2 linked regions of the Phragmitibacter flavus genome follow. The main gene of each other region encodes a partner of the protein of the gene in region 2 in a complex. Links are inferred from orthologs where the notes say so. Each region holds a gene or a part of one and is shown on either strand. Other genes may lie near its edges.

Region 1 (7,264 bases), on a different replicon or contig from region 2:
TCCACGGGTAAATGGTCGAAGGTATTCGTTACAACTGCCGGTGGAGGTGAGAGACAAGGTGTGGTGGCTGCTGGCGGGGGCGTTTGCGTTGGGGTTTGCTTTGACGCGTGGGGAGGTGAGGGTGCCGGTGGAAGGTGCGGCGCGATCATGGCGCAGGGTGCCGCCTTGGATGAAGGTGGCGGCGTTTTTTGTGTTGTGTCTGGGGGTGCGCGCAATGCAGTTGCATGGATCGGATTACAATGATGGGGTGATGTCGATCCGAGGGGTGCCGGCGAGTGATGCGGGGGGATGGCATGAGATGGCAGAGGCGTTGGCGGATGGGCGGGGATTTGATTCGTCGTTTGGAACGCAGCGGCCGTTTTACAGTTTGTTTTTGTCGCTGTTTCATCAGGTTTTTGGTTCGGGGATTTGGGTTTCGTTGATGACGAACTGTTTGTTGCAGGCGTTGACGGCGACGACGGTGCTGGTGTTGGGGGGGATTTTGGGATCGCGTTTTGTCGCCTTTACGGTGGCGAGTTGGATGATGTTTTGTCCAATGCAGGTGGCGCTGGCGCAGGTGGTTTTGACGGAGAACATGGGGGCGACGTTTGGGGTGTTGGGGTTGCTGGTGTTTTGGAGATTGTTGCGTCGCCGGACGGTGGGCGCGGCGGCGGCGGCGGGTTTGGTGGTGGGGTTAGGCAATCTGGCGTCGGGAGTGTTTTTGCTGACGGTGCCGTTGTATCCCATTCTGATTGTGGTGTTTGGTTGGTGGCAGGGTTGGGGTTGGGGGCGGGTGGCGAAGTGCGCGGCGATGTTTTGTGTGATGGTTTGTGCGTTGTTTTTGCCGTGGATGTTTCGTCAGCAGGTGAAGTATGGGGCGTTTACGCAGTCGCTGAACACGTCGGAGTTGTTGTATGGGGGGGCGCATCCGGTGGAGAAGCGGCTGACGAGCAATATCCATGATGAGGCGCGCAGGGATGGGTTTGGTCCGGGAACGACGGGGCGGCGTTACAACTATTTCATGCAGAAGTATGTGGCGCTGGTGACGGAGCATCCGGTGCGATATGTGAAGCAGTTGTCGGAGGCGTTTGTGCGGGCGGCGGAATACACGCCAAGGACCAATCCGGTGTGGCAGTGGCTGACGCGATGGTTGATCGTGCTGGTGGCGCTGGGTCAGTGTGTGAGACGCAAGTTTTGGTTGCCCGCGTTGCCTGCGGCACTGGCGTTGTTGTTGTTGCATCACGTGGATCACTTGCCGTCGGTTCAAAGCCTCGCAGCGGGGTCGTTGATCGTTTTGATTTTGGCATCGCGGCGGCAGCGGGTGGGATGGTGGCTGGTGGTGGCCACGGCGGTTTCGTTTTTGCTGCTGGCGGCGATGTCGGGGAATGTGGCAACGGACCGATTCCAGACGGCGGGCGACTGGCTGTTGTTTCTCATCTGGTGCGGGGCTTGGGAGCGGGTTTTGGTAACGTCTTCTCAGGGACTCGACTGGTTATGGGCGAAAGTGCCGGGTTGGAGACAGCCCGTGCCGCGGCGTTTGGTGGCGAGGGCGGGGGCGTGGAGGGCGCATGGTTGGCGTTGGTCAGCGCGTGCGGCTTGGGTGATGTCGGCTCTGTGTGGTCTTTCCGTGGTGGGGGCACTGGGGGCGTATGGCTGGCGTTCGATCCATCCGCCGGAGGGGATCACTTTGAAGGAAGGGGAAGCGCGGGCCTTGGTGGAACGGACGATGACCGGGCATCCCGATCAACGGGTGAGGGACATTCCAGAGAAGGGTTTTGCGGTGAAGCTGGTGCAGTTCGATGACTACCGGGTGCGCATTGGGAAACACGAGGATCTGAACAGCATGACGCGGGTGTTTGAGCGTCGGGACCATGCGCGCTGGGTGGTGGAGGCGCGGGTGCTGAATTCGACGTCGGGCGAAAGGCGGCTGGGGTTGCAGATCCCGGGCGACCTGAAGGGCATCCCGTCTGAGCAGCCGTTGCTGGTGGTGGGAGTCTACAATCGGGGCTATGCGGACAAGTTCGGCATGGAGATGGAGCTTTTTGAAGTGCTGGGGATTTGTCCGACGCGCGAGAGTGGATCACCAGATGAGGTGGAGGCCCGGCTGGATGAGATCCGCTGGTTCAAATACCACTTTGATGTGAAGGAGTCGGTGCGCCGGCTGTTTTTAAAGAAGCCGTAGTTTTTCCATGACGGCTTTCAGCTCGGCCGTTTGGGCGTCGGTCATCTCGCAGAGGGGCAGGCGCAGTTCAGGTTCGCACAGACCTTTGAGTCCCATCGCGGTTTTGATCGGGATGGGGTTGGTGGCGAGTTTGAGAAAGGCGCTGAAGAGCGGGTTGAACCTGGCGTGGACGGCCTGGGCTTCGTTCCATTTGCCTTGCAGGGCGGCCTGGACGAGATGGGTCATTTCGCGTGGGATCACGTTCGCTGCAACGCTGACGACACCGACAGCGCCGACGCTGATGAAGGGCAGGGTGAGGGAGTCGTCGCCGGAGAGGACTTCGAAACTGGCGGGCAGGTTTTGTTTGATGGCGCTGACGCGGTCAAGGCTGCCACCGGCTTCTTTGATGGCGACGATGTTGGGACATTCGGCGACGAGGCGCTGGATGGTCTCGATGGGGATTTCGATGCCGCAACGGCCGGGGATGCTGTAGAGCATGATGGGCAGTTTGGTGGCGGCGGCGATGGCTTTGAAGTGGCGGAACAGGCCCTCGGGGGTGGGTTTGTTGTAATAAGGGGCGACTTGCAGGATGGCATTGGCTCCGGCGGCTTCGGCTTCCTGGGTCATTTCGATGGCTTCGGCGGTGGAGTTGCTGCCGGTGCCGGCCATGACGATGCCGCGACCGCGGGCGAACTCGACGCAGAGCTGGATCACGCGTTCATGTTCGTCGTAGTCGAGCGTGGGGGATTCGCCGGTGGTGCCGCAGGGGACGATGCCTTGCACGCCGCTTTGGAACTGGAAGTCGACGAGCTTTTGCAGGGCGGCTTCGTCGAGCTGTCCGTCTTTGAAGGGGGTGACGATGGCGGTGTGGGTTCCGGCGAACATGATGGGTGGGGTGTCTGGGATGAATGAATGGGTTAAATGGTGACGTCGCCGTTGAAGACGAAGTCGGCGGGGCCGTGAAGGGTGACGTCGTGGTAGATGCCATCGATTTTTTCGAAGCCGATGAGCAAGGTGTCGCCGCCTTTGACGAGGACGGAGACGGGGGATTCGGCTCCGATGAGTTCGTGATGGATGAGGGCGCAGGCGACCATGCCGGTGCCGCAGGCGAGGGTTTCGTCCTCGACGCCGCGTTCATAGGTGCGGATGCGGATGTAGCCGGGTTCGATGACCTGAACGAAGTTGGCGTTGGTGCCTTTGGGGGCGAAGGCTTCGTGGTAGCGGAGGGCGGCACCGAGGCGATTGACATCCGTGTGGTCGAGGTCTTCGACGAGGACGACGGCATGGGGAACGCCGGTGTTGACGCTGTGGACGATGAGCGGCAGGCCTTCGACGATGAGCTCCTGGTGAAGTTTGAGGTCGTGCGGGGTGCTCATGTTGATGCGCACCTGGTCTTCGAGAAATTCGCCGGAGATGATGCCGGCCTGGGTCTCGAAGCTGACGTGTTCGAGGGAGTTGTCGTGGAGATGATTGACGAAACGGGCGAAGCAGCGGGCGCCGTTGCCGCACATTTCGGCTTCGCCTCCATCGGCATTGTAATAACGCATGCGGAAGTCGCCGGTGGCTTGGGCGGGTTCGACGGCGAGGAGTCCGTCGGCTCCGATGCCGCGATGGCGGTCGCAGAGTTTGGCGATGGCGTCGCGGTCGAGGTTGAGCGCGAGGTTGCGGTTGTCGAGCATGACGAAGTCATTGCCCGCGCCGTTCATTTTCCAGAATGAGAGTGTGGAGGCCATGGGTGTGGAGGGCGGTGAAGTTAAGCGGATTTCACGGCGTCTACAAGAGGCTTTACGAAAGCGGTGAGTTTTGCGGCGAGATCTTCTGCGTGGCCGTGTTGTTCGATGAGCTTGACGATGGCACTGCCGACGACCACTCCATCGGCCATGGTGGCGACGGTGCGGGCCTGTTCGGGCGTGGAGATGCCGAATCCGACGGCGACGGGAACGCTGCCTGCGGACTGGATGAGTTTGACCTGCTCCTGGATGCCGGTGGCGAGGCTGGTCTGGGCGCCGGTGACGCCTTCGCGGGAGACGTAGTAGATGAATCCCTCGGCTTTGGAGGCGATGAGCTGGATGCGTTCGGCGGGGGTGGTGGGGGCGATGAGGCGGATGGTGGCCGGACGTGGGTGTTCGACGGAGTTGGGGCCGAGGGTGGTTTCGAGGTTGAGCGAAGCTTCGTCGGGAGGAAGGTCGAGGAGCAGGATGCCATCGACTCCGGCGGCGGCGGCGTCTTGATGGAAGCGCTCGAAACCGTAGGTGTAGACGGGGTTGAGGTAGGTGAAGAGAACCAGGGGAATTTGGGTTTCCTGGCGGAGCTCTTTGATGAACGAGAGGACTTTGGCGGTGGTGGTGCCGGAGCGCAGGGCGCGGTCGGCGGCCATTTGGTTGACGATGCCGTCGGCGAGCGGGTCGCTGAAGGGGAGGCCGAGTTCGATGATGTCGGCCCCGCATTTTTCGAGGGTGAGGACGATCTCGCGGGTGCGTTCGAGCGTGGGATCACCGGCGGCGATGTAGGCGATGAAGGCGGATTTGCCGGAGGCGCGCAGGTCGGCGAAGCGTTGGTCGAGACGGTTCATGGGGCCAGAGAGTTAGTCGGGGGACGGGCGATGTGCAATGAGTTTTGGGAAGGCGGGAGGGGGGAGTGGTGACGGTGCTGTCATTTGTGTTTCGCCTTGCGGTTGTCTTGTCGATGGCGAAGGTGGATCCAAGTATGACTTTGGCGGAAGTTTGGCCGATTTTACAACATGTATGGCATTGGCTGGTGATCGCGATGGCGGTCAGCCTGGTGGCGGTGGCGTTTGGGCATGTGCTGCTGCGGCATCGCGATGCGCGGTCAGCCGCGTTCTGGGCGGTGATCATTTGTTTTGTGCCGGTGGTGGGCGCGATTTTTTATGTGCTGTTTGGCATCAACAGTTTGCAGCGTTGGGGGAAACGTTATCATCTGGAGGCCGAAATGGGTAAGGGCGACGTGGGGGCGGCGTGTCCGGTGAATCCATGGGAGATGGCTCCGGAACTGACGCAGATGCGGGGACTGGCAGCGACTTTGGGGCGGATCTCGCGCTTTGGATTTACCGTTGGCAACCGGGTGACGTCGCTACGCAATGGCGATGAAGCGATGTTTGCGATGCTGGATGCGATCCGTGCGGCGGAGACTTCGGTAAGTCTGTGCAGTTACATTTTTGAGGCGAAGGGGATCGGCGCAGAATTTGTGGAGGAACTGTCGAAAGCGCATGAGCGGGGCGTGGAGGTGCGGGTGTTGGTGGATGATGCGGGGACGCGTTATTCGTTTCCTCCGGTGACGCGAATTCTGCGCAAGCGCGGGGTGTTTGCGAAGCGTTACATGCCACTGCGGTTTGTGCTGCGCATTCTCACCATGAACCTGCGCAACCATCGCAAGATTCTGGTGGTGGATGGCAAGGTTGGATTCACGGGCGGGATGAACATTCGCCAGGGCAACATGCTGGCGGCGAATCCGTCGCATCCGGTGCAGGACATGCATTTTCAGGTGGAAGGGCCGGTGGTGCGGCAGTTGCAGCGGGTGTTTGCCGAGGACTGGGCATTCTGTGCGAAGGAGGTGCTGTCGGGCGAAAAATGGTATCCGGCATTGGAACCGGTAGGCGAGGTGGCGGCGATTGGATTGCCGGATGGTCCGGATGAGGACGCGGATGTGTTGATCCGCACCATGCTGGCGGCGATTGGTGCTGCGAAGGAGGAGATCCAAATCATGACGCCGTATTTCCTGCCGAATACGCGGCTGACCTGGGCGCTCACGTTGGCGTCCTTAAGAGGGGTGCGGGTGAGTGTCATCACGCCGAGCAAGAACAATATTGGGTTTGTGCAATGGGCATCGCACACGCTGTATCCGGAACTGCTGCGGCATGGGGTGCAGATGTTTGAGGCAACGGGTCATTTTGACCACAGCAAATTCATGGTGGTCGATGGGGCGTGGTCATTGATCGGGTCGACCAACTGGGATTCACGCAGTCTGCACCTCAACTACGAATTCAACCTCGCCTGCTTTGACGACATGCTGGCGCGCGATCTTGGCGCAAGGTTTCAGGAGAGTCTTGAATGCAGTGTGAGGATTACCCAGAAAATGCTGGATGAGGCGCCGGTGTTGGTGCGACTGCGGAACGGCCTGGCGCGGCTGTTCATTCCGTTTTTGTAGGTCAGAGTTGGAAACTCAGCGGGTGATGCGAATGATGGGCGGGCTTATGAAGGAACCGCTGTGATGATGCGGGTGATGATGGTGGTGATGGGGATGGTAGTGAGGAGACCAAGGGCGGGAAGGGGAACTCCAAATGAACGGGGGATAATAGCCGTCGACGCTGTAAATGCCGTCGCCGGAACGCCACCTGCGGCTGCTGCTGTTTCGAGTGCTGATGCCGGGATCATGCACAGCTCCAAGGGGTGGGGCGGAAGGGATGATTTCGACCGTGGTGGTGGGAGCCGGAAGGAGCGGGCGGTTTTCTTCACCGGGCAGTGGCGCGAGTGGAGCGGGGTCTTTGCTCTGGGCGGCGAGGCGACGTTCTTCGGCTTCAATTTTGGCGATGGCGAGGCGCTCGGTGCGCTCGCGCTGGAGGGAAAGCTGCTGGCGACGGTCTTCGGCTTCGCGGTTTTGGATGGCGATTTTTTCGCGATAGGCATCGGCTTTGGCGGGGTCGTAACCGAACTTTTGCTGCCAGGTGGGATTGAGATTTTCGAAGCCTATTTTTGCAACGCCTGCGTCGTGCATGACGGTGAGGTCGGCCGGGGTGACTTTGATGAGGCGGCTGTTTTTGTAAATTTCGCCGGAGAGGGTGCTGATGTCGAAGCGGCTTGGTTCGACGGGGTTTTGATTCTCTTCAGCCGACAAGGGAAGCGCCTGGGACAGGATCGCGAGAACCATGGCGAGCGCGGTTTTCATGCACCAAGAATACGGGAATTCTCGCGTGACGTCAATGGGGGGCGCTTTGGAGGGCTATTTGGGCTCGTTCGCTTTGGTTTCGACGGGGTGTTGTTTGAGCGACGCGTATTCTTTCCAGGAGCCTTCGTAGAGTCGGACATGGGGATAACCGGCGACATGTTTGAGATAAAACCGTAGCAGGCTGCCCTCGCGTGAGGTGCCGCAGTAGACGAGGATGTTTTT
Region 2 (8,258 bases):
TGCTCCCCCAATATGATAGAGCAAAAACAGCCATTGTGATCGGAAACCAAAACGCTGGGACCTTCCACAATCCGTCATCGTCAAACCAACTGAGTATGGAGATCAATGTGCTGAAGATGAAGCCAAGGGAAAATGCCGAGGCCGCCATTGACTTGGGGCAGCTCGAGCAGATCAGCCTTCGGCCTGGAAACGAAATCACAAAGGCGGTGATCGCACATCCAAGACCTACTGCAATCAGCTGCGGCCAAACATCCCTCTCGGAAGCGCTATGGCTGGCGAGCCAAAAGAATATGAAACACCCGAGGCCAACCACGATGTGAAGTGCGATGTCAACGTCCAAAGGTGACTCACGGCTGCCCGTGGTGCGTCTCCTGCTCTGCAGGAGGCGCGACGCGGGTAGCCGTTGAGTCGACTGCCTTGTTCGACGTTTGTGGTTTTGCAACGATTGGCCCCTTGCCTCGGGCTAAGAGGGCAATTCTTCCAGATTCCAAATGCATCAAGCAAATCTGATCGTCGCCTAGCTGTGTAACAACGTAATCGCCTGCAATTTGGGTAGCGTTGCGCACTGGCCAAGCTGCAAACGGAAGCTCAAGGGCGTAGTGCACCTCTTCCCCTGTCTTCTCGTTCTTTCCGCTTATTCCCTCGGTCGGCCAAAAACCGGTTCGGAACGCCCAGTTGGATTGTGGGCCGATGGCGGGAACCGGGCCAAAGTTGAACCACGAACCCTCGGCCTTTTCAGAATGTCCTTCAGCAATGCGCCACTCAACAGGGGCTTGCTCTGAAAAGTCCTCCAAAATCCGTGATTCTGTCTCAGCGCCCCCATCCTCCGAATCGAGGTAAACGAAAAGGTCAAAACCTGATTCATCACGTGGACGAACGAAGAGACGATCATTCCGGTGATGCGCTGTTAATTCTGAAATAGGCTGAGGGGCACTAGAATCACCGATATCCATGCGTAAAACCTGATTGCCTTCTCGGGATATGAAGTAGAGTAAATGAGGCTCCGAAATCGCCATCTCATCCATTGGCACTACTTCGAGTCTAGTGATCATCGAAGTTCCACTCGCCATCCAATACCAGCCAAAAAGCAACACGTAACTGATCCCATGGATCACTGGGGTTGCAACTAAGGCTCTTCGCCAAGAATAATTTTGTGGACGCAGAGCGAACCAGAAGAAGGGGAGTTCAATCAGGAGCGTGACGATAAAAGCAACAATAACGAAAACCAGAAACCAATACTGGAGTGTATGAATCGTAATGTCCGGCAGGGCGGCCAAGTAACCGACAACGAATAAACCTCCAGCCCAGGCAGATGCGTAATTTGCCACAATCAGGGTCAAAATCGCCTTCCGCTTTGAGCACTTAAACATCCATGCGAGTAACAATCCCTCAAGGATTCCAATAATGGCATTCCCGATCGCCAAGTGAAGCATGGATGCCCACATTAGGGGTGTTCCCGCATTGGCCGATGCGGCAGATGGAAAAAGCGCCAACGCAACGATTGGTAGCATGTAGCGCGAACTCTTCATTGTCTTGTCGAACCTCTAAGCGATGGCACCGCTGGAGCGGGGGTGAGCGTGGAGACGGCAGGAGGGCTAAAGTTATGGAAAGCATGGCCAACATAGCAGCCCCAGCGGTTGTCCAGCCGCGCCTTATTCGCCTTTGTCTGGCCAATGGTCTGCTCAATAGTCATGCTCTAGACAATCTGCTATGGAAAGTAGTTCTTCGCATAGCGATCAATGAAACCCCATTCGGGATCCTCCCGGGTGTCAAAATCAATCATCTCATCTGGAAAGAGAAGTCTAGCTTTCTGGAATTGTCGCTTTGCGCTGTGGCGATCAACAACGTAGTGATAGTAAATGCACTTTCCTCCGAACGTCTCAATCAGCACGGGCGAACCGATTCGGCGGTCTCGCATGACTGTGATCATGGCCAAGTCCAACTCCGCCAGATCGTCATTGTATGCGGGTTCAGGAAGTTCGTCGGGTGATCGCTCTGAGAACGTGTGAGTTATGATGGACAACGTTGGAAGCTCCTTGCGGCGAGAAGGAAATGGCAATCGATCAATATGACGAAGCAGCAACGGGAATCCTTCATAGGTGTGGATCGATATGACCCACATGCGCTGAGCCCTGATCTCAATCCAGACAACGTAGCCAATCAAGGCAGCAACAACTCCAGCAACTGAGTATAAGACAAACATACGAGTGGCGCTGTTAGCTAGGCGAACGTCAAGGTCAAAGAGCACGCACCCCTACCAGCGGCGGCGCGCGTCGAACGCGGGGTTGAGGTTGTAGTGGCTGAAAAGCATCTTAGCAGAACGGCTGGTAGGGGTTGTCATGTCGCGCCTTGTTGGCGTTGTGGTGGAGCTATTTGCGCTCAGCAATGATTTTGTCACCACTGTGTCCGCGCCCTATCAGTTTTCCATTGCGAACTGGAAGCTTGAAATCGGTCGAGCCGTCAGGGTATCGGATTTTCAGAGTGTTGCCCTCGATTTTCCATGTTCCTGTTCCTCCTCCCTCCTTGGTTACGGTCCCATCTGGTTTCAACTCGCGGTCGACAGGGGGCCGTGATGCGGGGCGGAATGTCCATTTGCCGATGACGCTCCCGGCGTCCATACCTTGAACGACGCCGAGGGCAGCCAGCGCTTCTTGAATCTGGACGGCAGTTTGAAGATCGTTGCTTTGAGTTGCACGCCGTAGCAACTGCTCGAGTGCAGCCTGATGACGACGATTGACTGGATCTACGGCTGCTGCCACTGCCTTTTCGTGCTGCTCATGCAACTGCTTTAACTCGCGTTGGAAAGGCGAATCCGCAAGCAGCAGGTTTGCACCACATAGGAGCGTGATGATAACGCAGAGTTTTTTCATGGTTGTATTGGTGTGGATTGAAGAAAAACGTGACGATGCCGAACGTCAAAGAGCACGCACCCCTATCAGCGAGGGCGCACATCGATCACGGGGTTGAGGTTGAAAATAAGGGAGAGCATGTAAACAGGGCGGCTGATAGGGGTTGCTGTGTCTCGGCTTGTTCTGCATCTTAATTATTCTTCTGTGGCGTGGAAGCACTATTGTTGATCGTCCCCCGTGGCTTCTGGAAGACGAGACAGTAGCCATCAGCAGGCGACGTCATGATCTTCACCTCAAGATAATCGAATCCATCCTTCTTAAATGTTTTATCAAAAGATTGCGAACGATCTCCGTAGCCGTCCACTCCAGTGTTCCCAGCGTGAACGGTCAAAGATCCACTGGCGTCGGAATGTCGAATCTCCCTCATCACAGGAGTTGAATGGGCTTCACCTACCATCTCGACGAAATCCCATCCTTGATTCCTCTGAAGTTCGATCTCGCTCTTAATCTCCGCTCGATCAGTGTGTTCGCGCCCGCATGCTCCGAGGAGAAGCATCACTATGCTGAGCGCACATGCGGAAGCAACGGTCTTCATTTCTTGGCAGAACAGAGGATTAATATAACGTTTTGAAGGATAGAATCACCCTATATGCTTCAAATTTGAAGGTTTTTCGAGAGGTGATCTGTTTTGGCATGTTAAATAACACCGATTTCCGGGTGTTATTCTTCAAATTTGGAGATTTAGGCGAGAATAGAGGTGTTATTTTACACCATAAATAACAGAATTTTCCAATAGGGGTCCCCATCGGACGGCAGCAATGGATCGATCACGAGCAAGGGGAGATCGTCTTGAGTTGGCGAATCCGGATCAGCCTCCCCGGTCCCGGAAACCGCACACGCCTTCCCTAACACTGTATTTGCCTTCCCGGACGCTGCACAGACCTTTCTGGACACCTGAAGTGCCTTCCAAAACACTTCAATTGCCTTGCCGGAAATTGCACGCGCCTTTCCGGACACTGCACGCGACATCCTAGACGCTGAAAGCGCCTTCCCGGTTGCACGACGCGCCAAGCCGGACACTAAACGCCTCCTCCCGGACACCGAAAGCGACTTCCCGAACGCTCCACCCAGCTCTTCAATCCTGGGGCACCACTCTCCACCTTATCGCAGGTCCCACCCCGTCATCACTTCTCAATCCCAAAAAAATCCTTGAACACCCTTTGATACACGTGGCGCTTGAACTTGGGCACCCATTCCATGTCGAATTTTTCGGGTTTCAACCAGCGCCAGCGATCAAATTCGCGACACTTGTGATCCAGATTCACATCGCGATCCTTGCCGAGAAACCGGCACAAATAATACACCTGCTCCTGCCCGCCGTAGACACCATATTTCAATCGGCCCTTGGGAAATTCATAGCGATAGCCGCCTTTGCGGTCCAGCAGCTGCAGCAACTCGGGTTTCAAACCCACTTCCTCTTCCACTTCGCGATAGAGCGCTTCTTCCAAAGTCTCGCCGGTATCCACTCCACCTTGCGGGAATTGCCAGGAAGTCTTCATCCCTGAACGCTGCGCGACCAGCATGGCATTGTCCATGTTCAAGATGATGGCCGCCACATTGGGACGAAACAACACCGGGGCCGCCCCCAAGAGGGGTGTGGTCACTTCTTCAGAAGCAGGCGCCAACGTTGATTCAGCTGCCAAAGCAGATGCATCATCAAGCAAATCTGAAGGGGTTACAGGCATAGACGGAAAGGCAAAATACAGAGTTCCTCAATCACTCCTTTTAGCAACGAAATAATTCGCAAAGCTGAACAAATGATATCGCCGCTCTCGCAGTGCAATCATCATGCCGAGTCTGAATCAAAATTGCCTACGATCACACCCTCGCTAACGTCCAAGACTGACCATGCCTCTTTCCACTTTCATTTTCGATCTCGACGGCACCCTGCTCGACTCCATTGCCGACCTCGCCGATGCCATCAATCGCATGCTCGCCGAGCACCACTATCCCACCCAACCAATGGAGGTTTTCCCCCTCTACATCGGAGACGGGGTTCGCGCCCTGGTTGAACGTGCCCTGCCGCCCGAGGCCTTGGCGCGTGGTGAACTCGATGCCCGCGTCGCCGACTACCAGCGTCACTACGCCGACACCTGGAACCTGCAATCCAAACCCTACGAAGGCATGCTTGACGCCCTCCATCAAATGCACGCCCAAGGACATGCCATCGGCGTCCTTTCCAACAAACCCCAAGCCTTCACCACCCTCTGCTGCGATCACTTCTTCCCGGGTATTCCCTTCTTTGAAGTCCGTGGTGCCCGCGACGACGTTCCGCGCAAACCCGATCCCGCCGCCGCGCTAGACATGCTGGCTTCTCTCGGCGTCGCGCCAGAAGACGCCGCCTATATCGGTGATTCGGGGATCGACATGGAGATGGCCACCCGCGCGGCCATGATTCCCATCGGCGTCCGATGGGGATTTCGCGACGAAGCGGAATTGCTCGCCAACGGTGCCAAAATCCTCATCGATCACCCGAGAGACCTGCTGAATCCTTCTCTCCTCTCAGGCTGACCTCACACCTTCGTCAACTTCGACACCCGTCCGCCCTCCACCCACTCGGCGATAAACAAATTTCCGTCGCGGTCAAAAGTCGCGTCATGAGGATGCACAAACATGCCCGCTTTCCACTTCGGGCGATTGGCCAGCGCACGGAATCCTTTCGTTTCTTTGATCATCTTGTTCCACTCCGCATCTTCACTCAGACGCGCAATCACTTGATGTTTTTTGTCCAGGAATGCCACGCGACCAATAAAGATCTCCGTGCACACCATCACATCCCCTCGGATGTCCAGTGACGCCGGCGACTCAATCGCTGGTCCCTGCCCCAGCACCTCGCCGTCAACCGTCATCAATTGCAGCCGCGCATTCGCCCGGTCACAAACCACCAGTTGATCCACCCCTTCACGATCATCAAACCAATGCCCATGCGGTGTCGCAAACTGCCCCGGTTCCTTGCCTTTCCCGCCGAAACTTGCCAGATACTTTCCATCCTTGTCGTAGCGGTGCAGAAAGTGGCTTCCATAACCGTCGCCCACATGCCAGCCACCATCGGGACAAAAACTGGTGCTGGTCAGGTTGAACGGCTCCTTGTTGTCATACCGATGCGATTCCGGCGGCGGACCGCCCTCCCAAACCACTTCACCCGACAGCGTCATCTTGGTCGCCTTCATCGGTGCTGGCGCATTTTTCGGCGTATTGGGCGAAAGATAAATAAAGTCCACCCCACCCTCGTTGCGAATGTCGAGGCCATGACCGTTGCCCTGATGCTGCGGTGCCAGCGATTTCATGAACTTCCCAGCCGGATCAAAAACAAAAACACTCCCCGGCCCACCGGTGTGCGAAATGTAAACGTTCCCCTGACTGTCGAAAGCCACCCCGTGGGACGCGCCCCCGTAGGTATGCCCATCCGGCAAGGTCCCCCAATCATGCTCACAGGAAAATCGCAGATCCCCCTCGCCAATCACCGGCCTCTCCGACTCCGCCCCCTTCAAAATCGCAGGAAACCCCAAAACCGAACCCGAACCTACGGCAAAAGCCGCACCCGCTTGTTTGACAAATAATCGACGTTTCATAACACAAAATCAAATTGGACCTACACCACTGAACCTAATCAAACAACCCTTCCCGCGTCCATGCAAAATCGAGACGCGAGATCAAGTCGCCTCTCAAATACCTCCCGTCTCCACAGCAACTTTCAACCCCTTGTTCAAAACAACGCACTTTCCAAAGTCACTTGAGCACGGAAAATGCGAACCACTGCTCATTCAATCCCCGCGTCCCTATTTGCTTTCCATCGTGCCAATTTCCCAATTCTTCCCCCTGCTGTTCCTCACCTGCCTGCTTTCCTCCTGCGGCTCCATGCAAATGGGCGGCAACCGAAGTCAATACGGCGACCGTCCAGGTCCCCAAAACTTCTCCACCGTCATTCTGGATGCAGGTCACGGCGGACGCGACACCGGTGCGGTGGCCAATGGACTACAAGAAAAAGCCGTTGTCACCGACGTCGTCCGCAAACTCAAAGCCGACCTGCAAAATCAATTCAAGGTCGTGCTCATCCGCGACAGCGACCATTTTGTCGACCTCGATGACCGCGTCCGCAAAGCCAACCGCTATGGCGACGCCGTCCTCATCAGCATCCACTTCAATCACGGCCCGCGCCGCATCGCCGGACCCGAAACCTACTACTGGCGCAGCGATAGCTACTCCCTCGCCAAACGCATTCAACGCGAACTCAGCGCCGTCACCCCCTACAAAAACGGCAATCGCGGACTTGTGCGACGCCGACTGCGCCTCACCCGCAACCCCCTAATCCCCTGCGTGCTCCTTGAAGGTGGTTACCTCACCAACTCAAGGGAAGCCCAACTGCTAAAAACCGAACGCTACCGGGCAACTCTCGCCAAGGCCATCGGCAAAGCCATTCGCGAACAATCCGCCGCAGGCGATGCCGGAATGGGCCCCATCCCCAAACCCATCTACATGCCGCCCAGCAAAGCCAGCGACCGACGAGGTAGTTTTTAGGAGGAGGGACATTCCTGTCCCTCACCACTCCCTCACTTCCCTTTGTTCAGCTCCTCCACCGTCCACATCGCCGTCCTGCCCGCGGTCGCCGCCCGCACCTTGGCCACATCATCGACCGTCACCGCCGACGCCTCATTGCCAAACTCGGCTGTCCGCAAATAGCTCAGCACATCCGCCATCTGCTGATCATCCAGCCCCATCGGCGGCATCGGAATCGGCACCGCCGCGCCATAAGTCGTGCCCTTCACCTCAATCGGCCCGGTCAACCCGTGCAGCGTGATCTTGATCAACAACTCCTTGTCCCCCACCATCCATTCGCTGCCCGCCACAGGAGGATAAACCCCCGGCAACCCCACCCCACCAGGTTGATGACAGTTCAAACACAACGCATCATAAACCACCTTGCCCGGATGCTCCTGAACCGGACCACTGCCCGCAATGGCGCTCACATAAGTCTTCTGCTTCGCGCTTCCGCCGAACGTCAACTTCCCGTCCGCCAACGCCTTGCGCCAAATTTTCTCAGAGCCTCTCACCGACTGCGCCAGCGCATAGTCCAAGAACCGGTCCGACGGCGACTCCAGCACCATCGTCGCCACCTCCACCGCCTCGGGTTTCTCCACATAACTACACGCAATCACCGCTTCCAGTCGCACCCGTGGATGCTCGTCCCTGGCAGCCGTCTTCAACAGCTCCAGCGCATTCGGCAACTCCGCGTTCCAAGCCCCTGCGACGCGCGCTCCATAAGCCCTCACCCGCGCATCCTTCGCTTTCATCAAGCGCTCCACCAAGGCAGAACGAACCGCGCCATGAGCTTCAAACACCCCCACCGTT

Evidence for each region.
Region 1: the proteins of FEM03_RS14595 (region 2) and dapF are in contact, whole or in part, in a solved structure (PDB 5YGU), measured with the Escherichia coli proteins. The link is inferred for Phragmitibacter flavus from one-to-one orthologs.

The regions. Positions count from the first base shown.
Region 1 is NZ_VAUV01000008.1:297,059-304,322, reverse strand. What follows is about bases 1,966-4,740. They hold dapF (diaminopimelate epimerase), read right to left. Parts: upstream 3,874-4,740; coding sequence 3,058-3,873; downstream 1,966-3,057. Other genes in these bases: trpA (tryptophan synthase subunit alpha), read right to left, coding at 3,894-4,712; dapA (4-hydroxy-tetrahydrodipicolinate synthase), read right to left, coding at 2,147-3,025; FEM03_RS12705 (hypothetical protein), read left to right, coding at 1,966-2,161. Also shown: more of FEM03_RS12705, read left to right, coding at 1-1,965; cls (cardiolipin synthase), read left to right, coding at 4,847-6,304; FEM03_RS12680 (V-type ATP synthase subunit E family protein), read right to left, coding at 6,320-7,042; FEM03_RS12675 (sulfurtransferase), read right to left, coding at 7,097-7,264. UniProt on the Escherichia coli protein: Involved in the succinylase branch of the L-lysine biosynthesis and in the biosynthesis of the pentapeptide incorporated in the peptidoglycan moiety. Catalyzes the stereoinversion of LL-2,6-diaminopimelate (L,L-DAP) to meso-diaminopimelate (meso-DAP).
Region 2 is NZ_VAUV01000010.1:88,649-96,906, reverse strand. What follows is about bases 2,774-5,595. They hold FEM03_RS14595 (RNA pyrophosphohydrolase), read right to left. Parts: upstream 4,514-5,595; coding sequence 4,034-4,513; downstream 2,774-4,033. Other genes in these bases: FEM03_RS14585 (NHL repeat-containing protein), read right to left, coding at 5,423-5,595; FEM03_RS14590 (HAD family hydrolase), read left to right, coding at 4,758-5,420; FEM03_RS14600 (hypothetical protein), read right to left, coding at 3,040-3,444; FEM03_RS14605 (hypothetical protein), read right to left, coding at 2,774-2,870. Outside these bases: FEM03_RS14620 (PHP domain-containing protein), read left to right, coding at 1-320; FEM03_RS14615 (MFS transporter), read right to left, coding at 348-1,511; FEM03_RS14610 (hypothetical protein), read right to left, coding at 1,709-2,203; more of FEM03_RS14605, read right to left, coding at 2,370-2,773; more of FEM03_RS14585, read right to left, coding at 5,596-6,481; FEM03_RS14580 (N-acetylmuramoyl-L-alanine amidase family protein), read left to right, coding at 6,705-7,427; FEM03_RS14575 (PVC-type heme-binding CxxCH protein), read right to left, coding at 7,460-8,258. UniProt on the Escherichia coli protein: Master regulator of 5'-end-dependent mRNA decay.